Regions from separate parts of the Arthrobacter sp. NPDC055138 genome, predicted to be linked through region 3. Evidence: predicted binding sites of a transcription regulator. Region 3 holds the regulator's gene; each other region holds the start of a gene.
The links. The regulator LexA, encoded in region 3, represses DNA repair genes until DNA is damaged. The targets are predictions, from matches to a motif close to TCGAACANNTGTTCGA.
Positions count from the first base shown of each region.

Region 1: a site for LexA is predicted at 2,551-2,566, ahead of ACWF5H_RS05715 (DUF6504 family protein). Genes of this name have one in related genera too.
Region 2: a site for LexA is predicted at 2,267-2,282, ahead of ACWF5H_RS05385 (DUF222 domain-containing protein). Genes of this name have one in related genera too.

Region 1 is NZ_JBSGTH010000002.1:111,271-115,771, reverse strand. It holds gene ACWF5H_RS05720 (DNA polymerase III subunit alpha) at 1-2,048, opposite strand, end outside; gene ACWF5H_RS05715 (DUF6504 family protein) at 2,139-2,453, opposite strand; gene ACWF5H_RS05710 (SRPBCC domain-containing protein) at 2,967-3,398, opposite strand; gene ACWF5H_RS05705 (SOS response-associated peptidase) at 3,593-4,300, opposite strand.
Region 2 is NZ_JBSGTH010000002.1:35,800-40,300, forward strand. It holds gene valS (valine--tRNA ligase) at 1-94, opposite strand, end outside; gene ACWF5H_RS05370 (DUF488 domain-containing protein) at 245-613, shown strand; gene ACWF5H_RS05375 (hypothetical protein) at 879-1,193, shown strand; gene ACWF5H_RS05380 (SDR family oxidoreductase) at 1,361-2,104, shown strand; gene ACWF5H_RS05385 (DUF222 domain-containing protein) at 2,297-3,997, shown strand; gene ileS (isoleucine--tRNA ligase) at 4,416-4,501, shown strand, end outside.
Region 3 is NZ_JBSGTH010000006.1:32,336-36,836, reverse strand. It holds gene ACWF5H_RS15105 (ATP-dependent DNA helicase) at 1-1,430, shown strand, start outside; gene lexA (transcriptional repressor LexA) at 1,509-2,258, opposite strand; gene ACWF5H_RS15095 (LysM peptidoglycan-binding domain-containing protein) at 2,559-2,912, shown strand; gene ACWF5H_RS15090 (histidinol-phosphate transaminase) at 2,985-4,094, shown strand; gene hisB (imidazoleglycerol-phosphate dehydratase HisB) at 4,151-4,501, shown strand, end outside.

The sequences.
Region 1 (4,501 bases), on a different contig from region 3:
ATGTCGATGATCAGATCGTTGAAGTCCCGCGGCGCCATCTTGCCCACCAGCTCACGCTGGCCGGGGGATTCAATCTGGAAGCACCCCAGAGTGTGGGTGCTTCGGATCAGCTCGTAGGTCGGTTCATCGTCCAGCGGGACCTGTTCCAGGTTGATGTTCCCGTTCGCCGCGATGTAGCCGGGCCCTTCCCCGTCCTCGTCCACCGGGTGCTTTCCGGCTGCCGTCACCGCTTCCTTGGTTGGATGGATGCGTGCGATTTCGGCGAGCGCGTAAGCCATCGAGCTCTGCATCCGCACCCCCAGCACGTCCAGTTTGAGCATGCCCATCGGATCCATGTCGTGCTTGTCGAACTGGCTCATCGGCAGTCCCAGCCCGCTGGGCTGGGTGGGGGTACGGTCCAGCAGCGAGGTGTCGCCCAGGATCACCCCGCAAGGATGCATGGAGATATGCCGGGGCAGCCGGTCCAGCCGTTCGGTCAGGTCCACCAGCAGATCCAGTTGCTGGTTCTGCTCCACCTGGGCCGAGAACGCGCGTAGTTCCGGTTTCTCTGCCATCGCTTCACGGAATTTGCGCGCGGAGAACCGCCAGAGCTGCTTGGCGATGCCGGAGATTTCATCCTCCGGCAGGCCAAGTGCCAGACCAGCGTCGCGGACTGCGCCGCGGGCACGATAGCCGTTCTGCATACTCATCAGAGTGACCCGCTCGCTGCCGAATCGGTCGAAGATCTTCTGGTAGACGTTGTGCCGTTCTGCGCTTTCCACGTCAATGTCTATGTCCGGCAAGGTGGAGCGGTCCTGGGAGAGGAAACGTTCAAAGATCAGCCCGTGGTCCAGCGGGTTTACGTGGCTGATGTAGAGCAGATAGTTCACCAGGCTGGAGGCCCCGGACCCACGGGCCGAAGCCCGGACGCCCATGCCGGTGATCATCCGCGACACTTCGGCAACTGTTAGGAAGTAGGAGGCGAAGCCCAGCCGGGAGATGATGCCCAGCTCATGTGCCAACCGGTCCCGCAGCTCCTGCTCTGCCCGCCCGGATATTCCGCCGAACCGTTCGGCAATGCCGGTTTCACAGCGCTGCAGCAGCTCGGTCAGTGGTTCCCCGTCGATCCCGATAACCGAGGCTTCCGGGACCACGGGATGCTTGAAGCCCATGTCCTGGTAAGGGTCCATCCGGCACCGGTCCGCCACGGCTTCGGTCACGGACAGCAGTCGGTGCGCGTCCCGGCTTCCGCCACCGGCTGCCTGAACGATCTCCCGAGCCAGTGCCTGCATCTGTGCAGGTGATTTCAGCCAACCCTGGGCACTGGGCTGCAGTTCAGGCAGTTTGGACAAGGCCGTCAAAGTCCTGGCCGAGTCCAGTACATCTGCGGTAGCTGCTCCGTCTTCTTCGCAGTAGCGCACGGCATTGGTCAACACCGCTGGAATCTTCAGTTCGTCGGCAAGGTTGAGCATGCGTACAGCGTGGGCGGTGCTCAGGTTCTCGCCGGGGGCACTGAGGTGGGACACAATCTCCATTGCCAACGATCCGACCGGCAGCACGGTGCGCCAGTGTCCGGCCAGCCGGCGCGCTTCGACATAGCTGCGGCGGCGCAGCGCTTGGCCGACCTCGGACATCGGCCCCAACAGCACCGTGAGGGCAGGTCCGCCGTCCGGAGTGCCGGCATGCCGGGCGAGTTGTTCCAGCGTCACCCCGGGTGTTCGGTGCCTGCTCCCCCGCCCGCTGCCCGCCGTCCCGTCATGCGCCGCCGAAATCAGTCGGCAGAGCGCATGGTAGCCGTTCCCTTGGTTCCCGCCGTGTGCCAGCACCACAACGCGCCCGGTGTCCCGGCCGCCGTCGTCCTGGACTGCCAGATCCACGCCGACTATCGGATCAATCCCCACCGCCAGGCAAGCCTTGAGGTGCTTGACTGTTCCGTAGAGCCCGTCCCGGTCCGTGCAGGCCAATGCATCCGCTCCGAAGGAAGCGGCCGCACCGGCCAGTTCATCAGGCCAGGAGACACCGTAGTGGGCGCTGAACGCCGTGGATACATGCAGATGGGTAAAGCTCATTGGTCATTCCAAACGCCTTATTGAAGGCACGGGATCGTTATCCGGCGGCAGCCGCGAAAACCGAGGCGAATAAATGCTGCGGGTCTGCGCTCAGGCGCTCAGTTCACGGACGGCATCATGGACACGGATCAGTCGCCAGCGATCGGCATCCACCTGGTGGGAAAGGTCCAAGGTGCGGATCTGGGACCTGCCGTTCAGCCGTGCCTGCACGCGCCAGATTTCATGGTCCACCAACCCGGCTCCCCTGCCCCGTTCTGCCCTCAGTTCTTCCGCCCACCATTTGCGGCGTTCATACCAACGCACGGGTTCTGCGACAATCCGGTAGCTCCTGCCCTGCCACCGCAGCCGCAGAGGCTGTCCGGCAGGGGAACAAACAACTTCGACAGCTTCACTGAAAACACCCATGTTCCAGTCACCTTTCATCTGGACAACGGGTCAGAGCTCTGCAGCACGCGCCCCTGCGCCAACACGCCTGCCGAAAAACTTGACCCTCTTATTCTATTCGAATATGTGTTCGAATCCAAGATCAAGCGTAGGGACAGGCACTGACAAAACCAGAGTGATGAAGCGGGGCGCCCTACGCCTGCAGCAGTTCCCTGGCCTGCCGCAGCACTGGACCGCATACCGCCCAGTCTTCCTCGGGGATATCCAGCAACTCCAGGATTTCCACCACCCGGCGAGCGCTGTCCGGATCCCCCAGCCGGACGTGGAGTTCGGCAAGGTATGCGAGTGCTTCGACCTGGACGGAACCCGTCCATCCCGAAGTAATACAACTCCAGCCCGTCCCGGCCGAACGCGATGTACGGGCTTGGCCGCACCTGCCGATACAACGCCTTGAATCCGAGCAAAGCCAGGAACGCTGCTATCTCATCAATATCGCCGCACGGCCGCAGCGGGACGGTCCGCGGCCTCATTCGCCTAGCCTTGCTCAGCCAGATCCTTCACGTCGCCCACCAACTTGTCCCACATCGACTTGGAGTGCTCCGCCGCTTCGGCACTGGCATTGTTGTCCTGCGACAGCGTGAACTCGGTTCCGCCGGGAACTTCCTCCAGCGTCCAGGTGAGGCGGTGGTAGTTCTCCGGCACGTCCGCCTGTCCGGTCAGCGGGCTGAAGTGAGTGACAACCAGCCGCCTTCCCGGTTCGAACTCCAGCACCTGGCCCTTGTCTTCGTAGGCTTTACCCTCCCATTCACCTCGCCAGCTGATGGGCCCGCCGACGCTCCAGTCGGTGTTCACCTCGGTACCGAACATGAACCCCTTGATGGCCTCGGGGTCGGTAATCACCGCCCAGACACGATCAGGCGGTGCCGCGATGGTCGCCGTCGAACTGGCGACAAACTTTCCCGTCATGGGTTCCTCCCCCGCAGACAGCCTCATACCCGACAGACGCCCCATAGCGGCTGGGTCCGGCTACTCCCCTAGCTTCCAGCAGCGAGGGCTGGCGCACAACGAGTTCTGCCGGATTGTTGCGGACGTCCGACGAAAAAGGACTTGGGTGAAACCGACGACAGTGAAATCACTTCTCCGGACGGCCGAGCCGTCGCTCACACTGCCTCGGCGATGAGATCGGGTCCGTTATTGCGCACGTTGTTGACCTTGGAACTGACCCGCCGCGGAACAAGATGCGGTTCGGGCATGGCGTCCAGCAGCTGCTGCACATCGGCCTCGGATGTGGTTTCCGGATCCAGCCAGTCCGAATAAAGGTCAGCCGGCACGATCAGCGGCGTTCTGTCATGGATGTGCCCGAGTGAATCGGAAGCCTGCGTGGTGATGATGGTGCAGGTCCGCAGCCACTTCTGGGGATGATCTTCCGGCAGGGCCGGATCAGGCCAATTCTCGAAGAGCGCCGCAAAGGCCAGCATCTCTTCGCGTTCGCCGTGCAGATAGGTCGGCATTTTGCCGTCCGGGGTCTTTTGCCATTCAAAGTACCCATCGGCAACGAGCAAACCGCGCTTTCTGGCCGCCGCCTTCCGGAACGAGGGTTTTTCCGTGACGGTCTCCATGCGTGCATTGATCAATCGTGCGCCGGAGCGGGGATCCTTGGCCCACGGGGGGACGAGCCCCCACCGGGCCATGATGAGTTTTCTGGATACTCCATCGCCGTCAGGCCCCCTACGGTCGATGATCAGGGGGACTTCGTCAGTCGGTGCAACGTTGTACGAAGGTTGGATCTCTTCGACATAGGACTCATCGACGTCGAACGAAGCCACCAGGTCGCCCGTTCCCCGCGCCATGACGTATCTGCCACACATGCCTCCATTATGGTCCAGTACATCGGATCCAGACGGCGCAGGGCGGGCACAGTTCCCGGCTCCTCGTGGCATCCTTGAAGCTCGCCCGTGGGCCGGAACGAAGGCCCCCGGCCGGAAACGTCCGCGGCAACGCTCAGCGCCGGGAATGACCACAGCCGGCGCGACGTTGACATGTACACAAGCTTTCACACCAGAAGGAGC
Region 2 (4,501 bases), on a different contig from region 3:
GCCGGGTCAGGGCGTCCTCAAGGCCTTCGAGGGCGGGCTTGTCGGGAACGTTTACGGAAACGGGCGTGTCTGTGCCCGGGGTATGTTCTGCCATGCTCGCCATTCTTTCATGCCGGGCACGGAATGAAGATTCACGACGGCGGTGCCCACCTGCCTGCATCGGCGCGCCTCACCCGGACTGCCGATTCGCTCGACGGCGGTGCCCGCCCTTCCTGCCCCTGTCCGGCTCGCGTAGCATGCGGCTATGACGGACGTTCAGATCAAGCGGGTCTACGAACCGGCCGACGACGGTGATGGCTACCGGGTGTTGGTGGACCGGATCTGGCCGCGTGGGATCAAGAAGGAGGAGGCAGGGCTGGACCTCTGGCTGAAGGAAGCGGGGACATCCGCCGAGTTGCGCAAGGAGTTCAGCCACCAGCCAGAGAAGTTCGAAGCGTTCACTGTGGCGTACCGGCAGGAGCTGGACGGTTCCGAGGCGCTGAAGCGTTTGTTGGAGCTGGCCCGCGAGCATCCAAAGCTGTGCCTGCTTTACGGTGCCAAGGATGAGACGCACAACCAAGCGGCGGTGCTGCGGGACTTGATCCTGGAGGAACTCGGCGGGGGGTCCGACTGACATGCCGCGCCGGATGGGGGATTTACGTGGCGCCGGCGGCCCGCGGAGTCGGATGTGCCGGGTCCGCAAACGCCTCACAGAGGGCGGCACACGCGGCTCTGGGCGCGGCATCTGGCGCAGCGCCGTCCTGACCCTGATGGGTTCGGCGGCTTTGATCGGTTCCATGGCCGGATGCGGGATTATCCCCGGGTTCGAGGCTCCACCGTGTCTCCCGCCGGACTACTCGGTGACCCCCAAGGAGGCGGGTCCGGGGGAGACTGTGACGGTGTCAGCGCGGGACGCTGACTGCGACCCACGCTACGGCAGCGAGGCCCAGATTGAAGTGATCGTGACAGATGCTTCCGGTGTAGAAGTGCTCCACGAGACCGCCCCGATGAACGACGGCGGCGGCTTCACGTATACCTTTACGGTCCCCTCGGCCGCCGCGGCAGGTGAGGCCTCGGTGACTGCGATGCCCTACAACGTCGACTGGTGCGATGACACCGGCCGGAACAACCGAGTATCGGGAGCGGCCGCCGTCGTCGAACTCGAGCGGGTATCGTGCGCGATGCCGCTGAGGCCACTCCTGATCAACCGGTGACCCCTGCTGATCAAACGGTCATCGCAGCTTCGCTCGGTGAAGTCTCGTTCCTGCCTGTCAGCTATCGCTCGGCCTAGCAGTGACGGACGGATCCCCAAGCGTTCCAGCGGCTCGCAGCGACGTCGTACTGTAGGCCTCCGTTTTTATTCGCCACTAGGCTGTGATTCATGACCAAGCGCGCAGTAGTAACGGGAGCAAGTTCGGGGATCGGCGCCGCCACCGTGCGGGCGCTGCGCGGAAGCGGTTGGGAGGTAGTGGCAGTGGCCCGGCGTGCCGACCGGCTTGCCGCGCTCGCCGAAGAAACCGGCGCGGTGGCGATGCCCGGCGACGTGACGGACCAGGCCTCCGTCGATCAGTTGGTAGCCGGCGTGCTCGCCGGCGGAGGCGTCGATGCGCTGGTGAACATCGCCGGCGGCGCCTTCGGGGTGGACTCGATCGCTGAAGGAAAGTTCGCCGACTGGGAGAAGATGTACAACGTAAACGTCCTCGGCTCCCTGCGGATGATCAAGGCATTCCTGCCGGCCCTGCGGGATAACGGCGAAGGCTCGGTCGTGTTGCTGACCTCCACCGCGGGGATCGTGGCGTACGAAGGAGGCGGTGGATATGTGGCCGCCAAGTTCGCGCAGCACTCCATGGCCGGTACCCTGCGTCTGGAAGAGGCCGAACATAACGTGCGGGTGATCGACATCCTGCCGGGCTTGGTGCAGACCGAAGAGTTCTCGCTGAACCGTCTCGGCGGCGACCAGGCGGCGGCGGACAAGGTCTACACCGGCGTGGAGAAGCCGCTGCTGGCCGAGGACGTTGCCGACGTGGTGGCCTACTCGCTCAATCTGCCGCACCATGTGAACCTGGATCAGATCGTCATGCGCCCGGTCGCGCAGGCCGCCGCCCACAAGCTGATTCGGAAATAGCGGCAGGGCTTCGAGTTGTCCGGACTCGGACTCGCGTAGCTCCGGGTTCGGAGTAGCCCAGCTAGGGGGCTCGGGTTGGCTAGCTAGGACTCGTTTCTCCCCGGCCCGTTACGGCCGGCACACCGGCCGACTATCCCTACACAATCGAGGAATTTGATTGCTTCGAATCTGTATTCGAAGAAAAATGGATGTATGGCCATTACACCGCTCGAACAGGATCCGGGGACACTTGCTTCCCTGGACCGAGTGCGCGTCGACTTGGCCAGCAGAGCGGGCAGCTTCGTCGCTGGAATGGACCAGATGTCTACCCGCGAGCTGGCAGCGACTGTTGCGGCGGTGGAGGACATCTCCAAGATCGTGGAGTTCTTCCAGTTGGCAGGAGCATGGGCAGTAGAGCGGGCCGATGTTGCCCGGGTAGGGGAGCGGGACGGACTTTTCGGAGGTCCTGTGGCCGCCGATTGCCGCGGCGCAGAATCCTCACCCGGTGGTGGCATAGTCCCTGCTGCGGGTGCGGACACGGGGGAGCGCGGCTGGGCTGATCCTGCGGAAGCGCTAAACGCCGGCACCGGTCGGGACGGATCTGACGGGCAGGGAGCGGCGGAGGGCGAGGACGGCAGCGCCCGCAGGGGGACGGAGTTCCGCACGAACGCCGAGTATTTGCGGGCCCGGCTGGGGATCGGTGCGGGCGAGGCAAAGCGGCGGATCAGGGTGGGTCAGGCTGCGCTCGCCGGACGGCTGCCTTCAGGCGAGCCCGGGAGCGTCAGGCTGCCGGTGCTTGGGAAGGCGTTGGCTGAGGGCAGGATTGCGGGCCGGGCTGCGTCGCTGATCACTGATGCGGTGGCGCGGGTACGTCCGGCTGCCGGGATGGAAACTGCGGCGGAGATGGAAGCGGCGCTGGTGCGTCAGGCAGTGGAAGCCGATCAGGACGTATTGGGCAAGGTCGCCAGAATGTGGGAGGCCGCCGCGGATGCGGACGGGAGTGAGCCCTCGGAGGCGGCGCTGCGCGCGAAACAGGGTGTGTTCTATCGGGGGCGGCGCGGCGGCCTGCACTACTTCACTCTGGCGGCAGATGACGCTCAGTACCCGGCGCTGGCGACGGTGATGAATACAGCGACCAACCCGCGGCTGACCGGCGAGAACATCACTGCCGGCAACGGCACGGGTATGGCCGCAGGCACCACCGTCGAAGGGGATGGTGAAGTGCCGGGGACCGCCGCGTTCCTGCCCGCTCCCGCGTCCGGGACAACCGATGCGGTGTTCGGGGATGGGACGACGGACCAGGATGCCGCGTTGTTGGATCCGCGGTCGTTTGCGCAGAAGCAATTGGCCGGGCTGGTGGCCGGGTGCGTGGTCGCTTTGTCGGCTGGCAGGCTGCCGGCCACCGGCGGGCACCGCGCTCAGATTATGGTCACCACCGGTTACAAGGAATTGGCCGGCAAGTTGACCGGCCCGGCGCATCCGGTGTTCGGCCATCCCGTCTCAGCCAAGACTGTGCGGAGGCTGGCCTGCGACGCGTCGATCATCCCGGTGGTACTGGGTTCTCAGAGCGAGGTCCTGGATCTGGGCCGCGCGTCGAGGTTCTTCACCCCGGCAGTCCGCAAGGCGCTCGCCGTACGTGACTGTGGGTGCGCGTTTCCCGGCTGCACAATGCCGGCGGTCTGGTGCGAGGCTCACCACGTCGTTCCCTGGTACCGGGGCGGGCGGACAAACGTGAACAACGGCGTATTGCTATGCATCTTTCACCATGACCTGGTTGAACAGGGCGACTGGGAGATCGCGGTCGAAGACGGCATCCCTTGGTTTATCCCGCCCGGCTACGTCGACCCGCACCGCCGCAGGCGACGCAACCGATACTGGCGCACCAAAGTTCCGGATTTGTTGCCGGTTCCGTGAGGACGGTGGGCCGGCGAACCTGGCAGCGGAGGCCTCGCCGGCAAGGAGACAGGCAAGCCTTGTGTGGGTCCAGGGCTTTCGATCGCGCTGTCGGCCGCGCTGCCGGTCTGCGTTTCGACAGCCGCGGCGATGTGGCCCTAAACTTGAGCTACAAGCTTCGACCCGGCCATCACCGGTGAGCTTCCGGAAGAACGGTCCACGCAGCAACACCGGGCCTAGTAGAGCCGGACGGGTAAGCCCGTCACAGCAGCGAACGAGTGGCTGTCCCTTTGCACCGGTTCCGGCGCATCAGGCCAGCAAGTGAGGTGGTACCGCGGGTTCGCCCCGGCAGCGGGTTCGGCTTTCAGGCCTAATCGGTGTGCTGGAGCAGGACACGTCCTCGCAGAAGTACCCACACTTGCCGAGCTGTCTTTCCAGGATGACGAAAATGCCACAGATCTATCCCAAGGCCTCCACCGCCGGCGCTGCCGCTGCCGAGAGCTCGCCCAAGTTCCCCGAGATCGA
Region 3 (4,501 bases):
TGGAATGCCTCGGCGCGCAAAAATGTCCCCTCGCCGCCGAGTGCTTCAGCGAACTGGCGCGCGGACATGCTGCCGAGGCGGACATCGTGATCACCAACCACGCCATGCTCGCCATCAACGCCTTTGAGGGCGTGGCCGTGCTTCCGGACTACGACGTGGTGGTGATTGACGAAGCCCACGAATTGCAGGACCGCGTCACCAGCGCCGTGGCGGGGCAGCTGTCGGCTGCCATGGTCCGCACTGCGGCTTCGACCGCGCGCAAGCACACCGGGATCAGCGTGGAGCCGCTGAACTCGGCTGCCGGCGCCCTGGAGGACGTACTGGAGCCGTTGCCGAGCGGATTGTTGGCCTCCGGCCTGCGCGAGGAGCAGGAGTTGGTCCTCGCGCAGCTGCGGGAGGCGGCCCGCGCAGCGCTATCCGATTCCAAGCCCGAGGGGTCCGCGGCGGCAGACGGCGGGAGGCAGATGGCCCGATCCCGTCTTTCCTCGGTGCTGGAGATGGCCGAACGGCTGCTTTCGGCGGCAGATTCCCGCGAGGTCATTTGGGCGACCCGTCCCAGCACCTTCGGCGAGACCGGCGACTATATCGCCAACGACGACCAGCCGGCTACGCTCAACGTCGCCCCGTTGTCTGTTGCCTCCAGGCTGCGTGAAGGGCTCTTCGACGAACATACGGTGGTGCTGACCTCCGCCACGCTGTCGGTGGGGGGCACCTTCGACGCCGTTGCCGGTTCGCTCGGATTGTTGGGGGCCGGTGCCCCAGCGTACTCAAGCGCCGACGTGGGCAGTCCCTTCGATTACCCCCGCCAGGGTGTGCTGTATGTGGCATCGCATCTGCCCAAGCCGGGCCGTGGCACCAGCAGCGAGCAGCTCGACGAACTCGAGGAGCTGCTGCGCGCCTCACGCGGCGGGGCCCTCGGATTGTTCTCCTCGCGTCGCGCGGCAGAAGAAGCTGCCGCCGAAATGCGTCAGCGCACCGAACTGACCATCCTGTGCCAGGGCGAATCATCAATGGGGGCGCTGGTCCGCCAATTCGCCGATGAACCGGACACCTGCCTGTTCGGCACGATGACTCTGTGGCAGGGAGTCGATGTTCCGGGCGAGGCATGCCGGTTGGTGGTCATCGACCGAATTCCGTTCCCGCGGCCGGACGACCCGCTGACCACTGCCCGGACCCGGTCGGTAGCTCAGGCCGGCGGCAATGGTTTCATGACGGTCTCGGCCACCCACGCAGCAGTGCGGCTGGCCCAGGGCGCTGGCCGCTTGATTCGCGCATCCAATGACAAGGGGGTTGTGGCCGTGTTGGATTCCCGTCTGGCCACCGCCCGCTACGGAAATTTCCTCCGCAGTGCCCTGCCGCCGTTTTGGAGCACGAAGGATGGCGCCATCGCCCGCCAGGTCCTGGAGCGGCTGGCGGCCGCCGCCGCCTGAACCGGCGGCCGCCAGAACCATCCGGGTCCGCCGCCGAATGGGCAGGCTGCATCGGCTGAAGGAGCGGTGGCGGAGCAGTCAGAGCGCCCGCATCACGGAGACAACCTTGCCCATGATGGTTGCGTGGTCGCCCAGAATCGGTTCATAGCGCGTGTTCTGCGGCAGCAACCAGGTGTGCCCGTCTCGCTGCCGGAAGGTTTTTACCGTTGCCTCTTCGTCGAGCAGCGCCGCAACAATGTCGCCGTTCTCTGCGGTGTGCTGCTGCCGAACCACCACCCAGTCGCCATCGCAAATGGCAGCATCGATCATCGAATCGCCGGAAACCTTCAGCATGAACAACTCGCCGTGCCCCACCAGCTGCCGGGGCAGCGGCATGACGTCCTCGACCGCCTGGTCTGCCAGGATCGGTCCGCCGGCGGCGATCCGTCCCACCAGCGGCACCATGGCCGTATCGGATGACGTGGTGAGTTCGGCCACCGCGACGCCACTGGAGCTGCGCAGCTGCTGCGGCTCGTCCACGCCCACGATTTCCACGCCGCCCTGTTCAAGCGTCAGCGGAGTGAGGATCTCCATGGCCCGGGGACGCTTCGGGTCCCGCCGGATGTAGCCCATCTTCTCCAGTTGGGCCAGTTGATGGGTGACGCTGGACAGGCTTGCCAAGCCGACGAGGTCGCCGATCTCGCGCATCGACGGCGGGTACCCGTGGGCAATAACGGAGCGCTGGATGGTTTCCAGGATCTTCTTTTGCCGCGGCGTCAGGCTGCGTCCGACCTTGACAGGGCGGCCTCGTCGCCGCGCTCCGGCAGTGGTGGTGGTCTCTTCGGACATATCCGGCCCCGGTCTTCCCATGATGGTCCAGGTGCCGGGTCTGGCTGATGCGGAACCGGCACTCGGATTGCTGTCTCGACTGTTTTGTCAGTGGCGGCTGATGCACTGCAATTCACAGCCGCTCATGCCATCAACGCTAGGCGAGGCGGTGAGGAATTTCAAACATTTGTTCGACTGAGTCTCGACAATAGTCGATCACCAGTGCTAAAACTGTAGAAGACGCATTCGAAGATGCGTTCGAATGCGGTGGTTCGATGATCGAAACCAGTCGAAATAGATCGAAATCGGAAAGGTGGCACCATGTCCGCCCAGCTCGCACCGCAGTCCGCAGACTTCCGCGCCAACGCCCCCCTCCGGCTTACCCGCCGGGGCCGTTTGCTGCTGATTGGCCTGCCGCTCATGCTTGCCGCGGCCGTCGCGCTCACCCTGGTCGGCTTCTTCACCGCACCGGCAATGGCCGCTGCCGGAGGGTTGGGGCCGGGGCCGGCCGTTACCGTCACTGTCGGCAGCGGCCAGACGCTCTGGGATGTGGCGGTGCTGTCCGCCCCCGACCGCAACCCGCATGATGTCATCTTCGAGATCGCGCAATTGAACGGCCTGGACGGGGACATCGTCCATTCCGGCCAGCAGTTGCTGGTGCCGTCAGCGCATTGAGGCAACCGTAATATGAGCCGCTTCGGCCCGCCCGATTCCTGCCCCGGGCGGGCCGAAGCTTAAGCTGGATCGGTGAGTGAGCAGTTAGAACGCCTGAACCGTCTGCCGTTGCGGGGTAATCTCCGGGGCCTGGAGCCATATGGTGCCCCCCAATTGGACGTGCCCATCCTGCTGAATGTCAACGAAAACACCCACGGCTTGCCGGAGACGGTGCATCAAGCCATCGTCTCGGCCGTCAGCGCCGCAGCGGCCGGTTTGAACAGGTATCCGGACCGCGAGTTTACCGAGCTTCGGACGGCGCTGTCCCTCTATCTGGGACACGGCCTCACGGCAGAGAACATCTGGGCGGCCAACGGTTCGAATGAAGTGCTGCAGCAAATCCTTCAGGCCTTCGGCGGGCCGGGCCGGACCTTGTTGAGCTTCCCGCCCACGTATTCCATGTACCCGCTGCTGGCCAGCGGGACGGACACCGAGTATGTTGCGGTGCCGCGCGGAGCGGACTTTGCGATCTCCGCGGAAGCGGTTGCCGCTGCCGTCGCAGAATCCGCAGCCAACGTCGTCGTCCTGTGTTCCCCGAACAACCCGACGGGCACCGCGCTGGGCCTTGACGTCGTCGAGGCCGCCTACGAAGCGGGAGAGGCATCCAACGCCATAGTGATCGTGGATGAGGCCTACGCCGAATTCGCCCACGCCGGCACGCCGAGCGCGCTGACGCTGCTGCCCGGCCGGGAGCGGTTGATCGTCTCCCGCACCATGAGCAAGGCTTTCGCCCTTGCCGGTGCCCGAGTGGGGTACCTTGCCGCCGCGCCGCAGGTTGCCGACGCCCTGCGCTTGGTCCGCCTGCCCTACCACCTGTCCGCGATCACCCAGGCGACGGCGCTGGCCGCACTGGAAAATGCGGACGCGCTGCTCGCCAATGTTGAGGACATCAAGACCCAACGGGACCGCATTGTCGACGGACTGACCGAACTCGGTTTGAAGCCGGCACCGTCGGACTCCAACTTCGTGTTCTTCGGCGGCCTGGACGACCCGCACGCGGTGTGGCAGGGGCTTCTGGAAGCCGGCGTGCTGATCCGCGACGTCGGGATTCCCGGACACCTGCGGGTGACGGCGGGCACTGAGGCCGAGACCACAGCCTTCCTCGAAGGCATCAAGGCCCTGATGTCGAGCCGAGTCTCCTAAACTGTAGTAAGAGCGCACCGGCCTGGCCGGTCAACCATTTTCGTCAAAGGACCCCCATGACCGTGGATACCACCACCGGACGTACCGCACGCCTCGAACGCATCACCAGCGAGTCGTCCGTGCTGGTTGAACTGGATCTCGACGGCACCGGCCGATCCGAGATCAGCACCACCGTGCCGTTCTACGACCACATGCTCACCGCACTGTCGAAGCACTCGCTGGTCGATCTGACCGTGAAGGCCACCGGCGACACACATATTGACGCCCACCACACGGTGGAAGATGTCGCCATCACGATCGGCGAGTGCTTGAAGCAGGCCCTGGGTAACAAGGCCGGGATCCGCAGGTTCGGCGAGGCAACGGTGCCGCTGGATGAGGCGCTGGCCCACGCCGTCGTCGACGTCTCC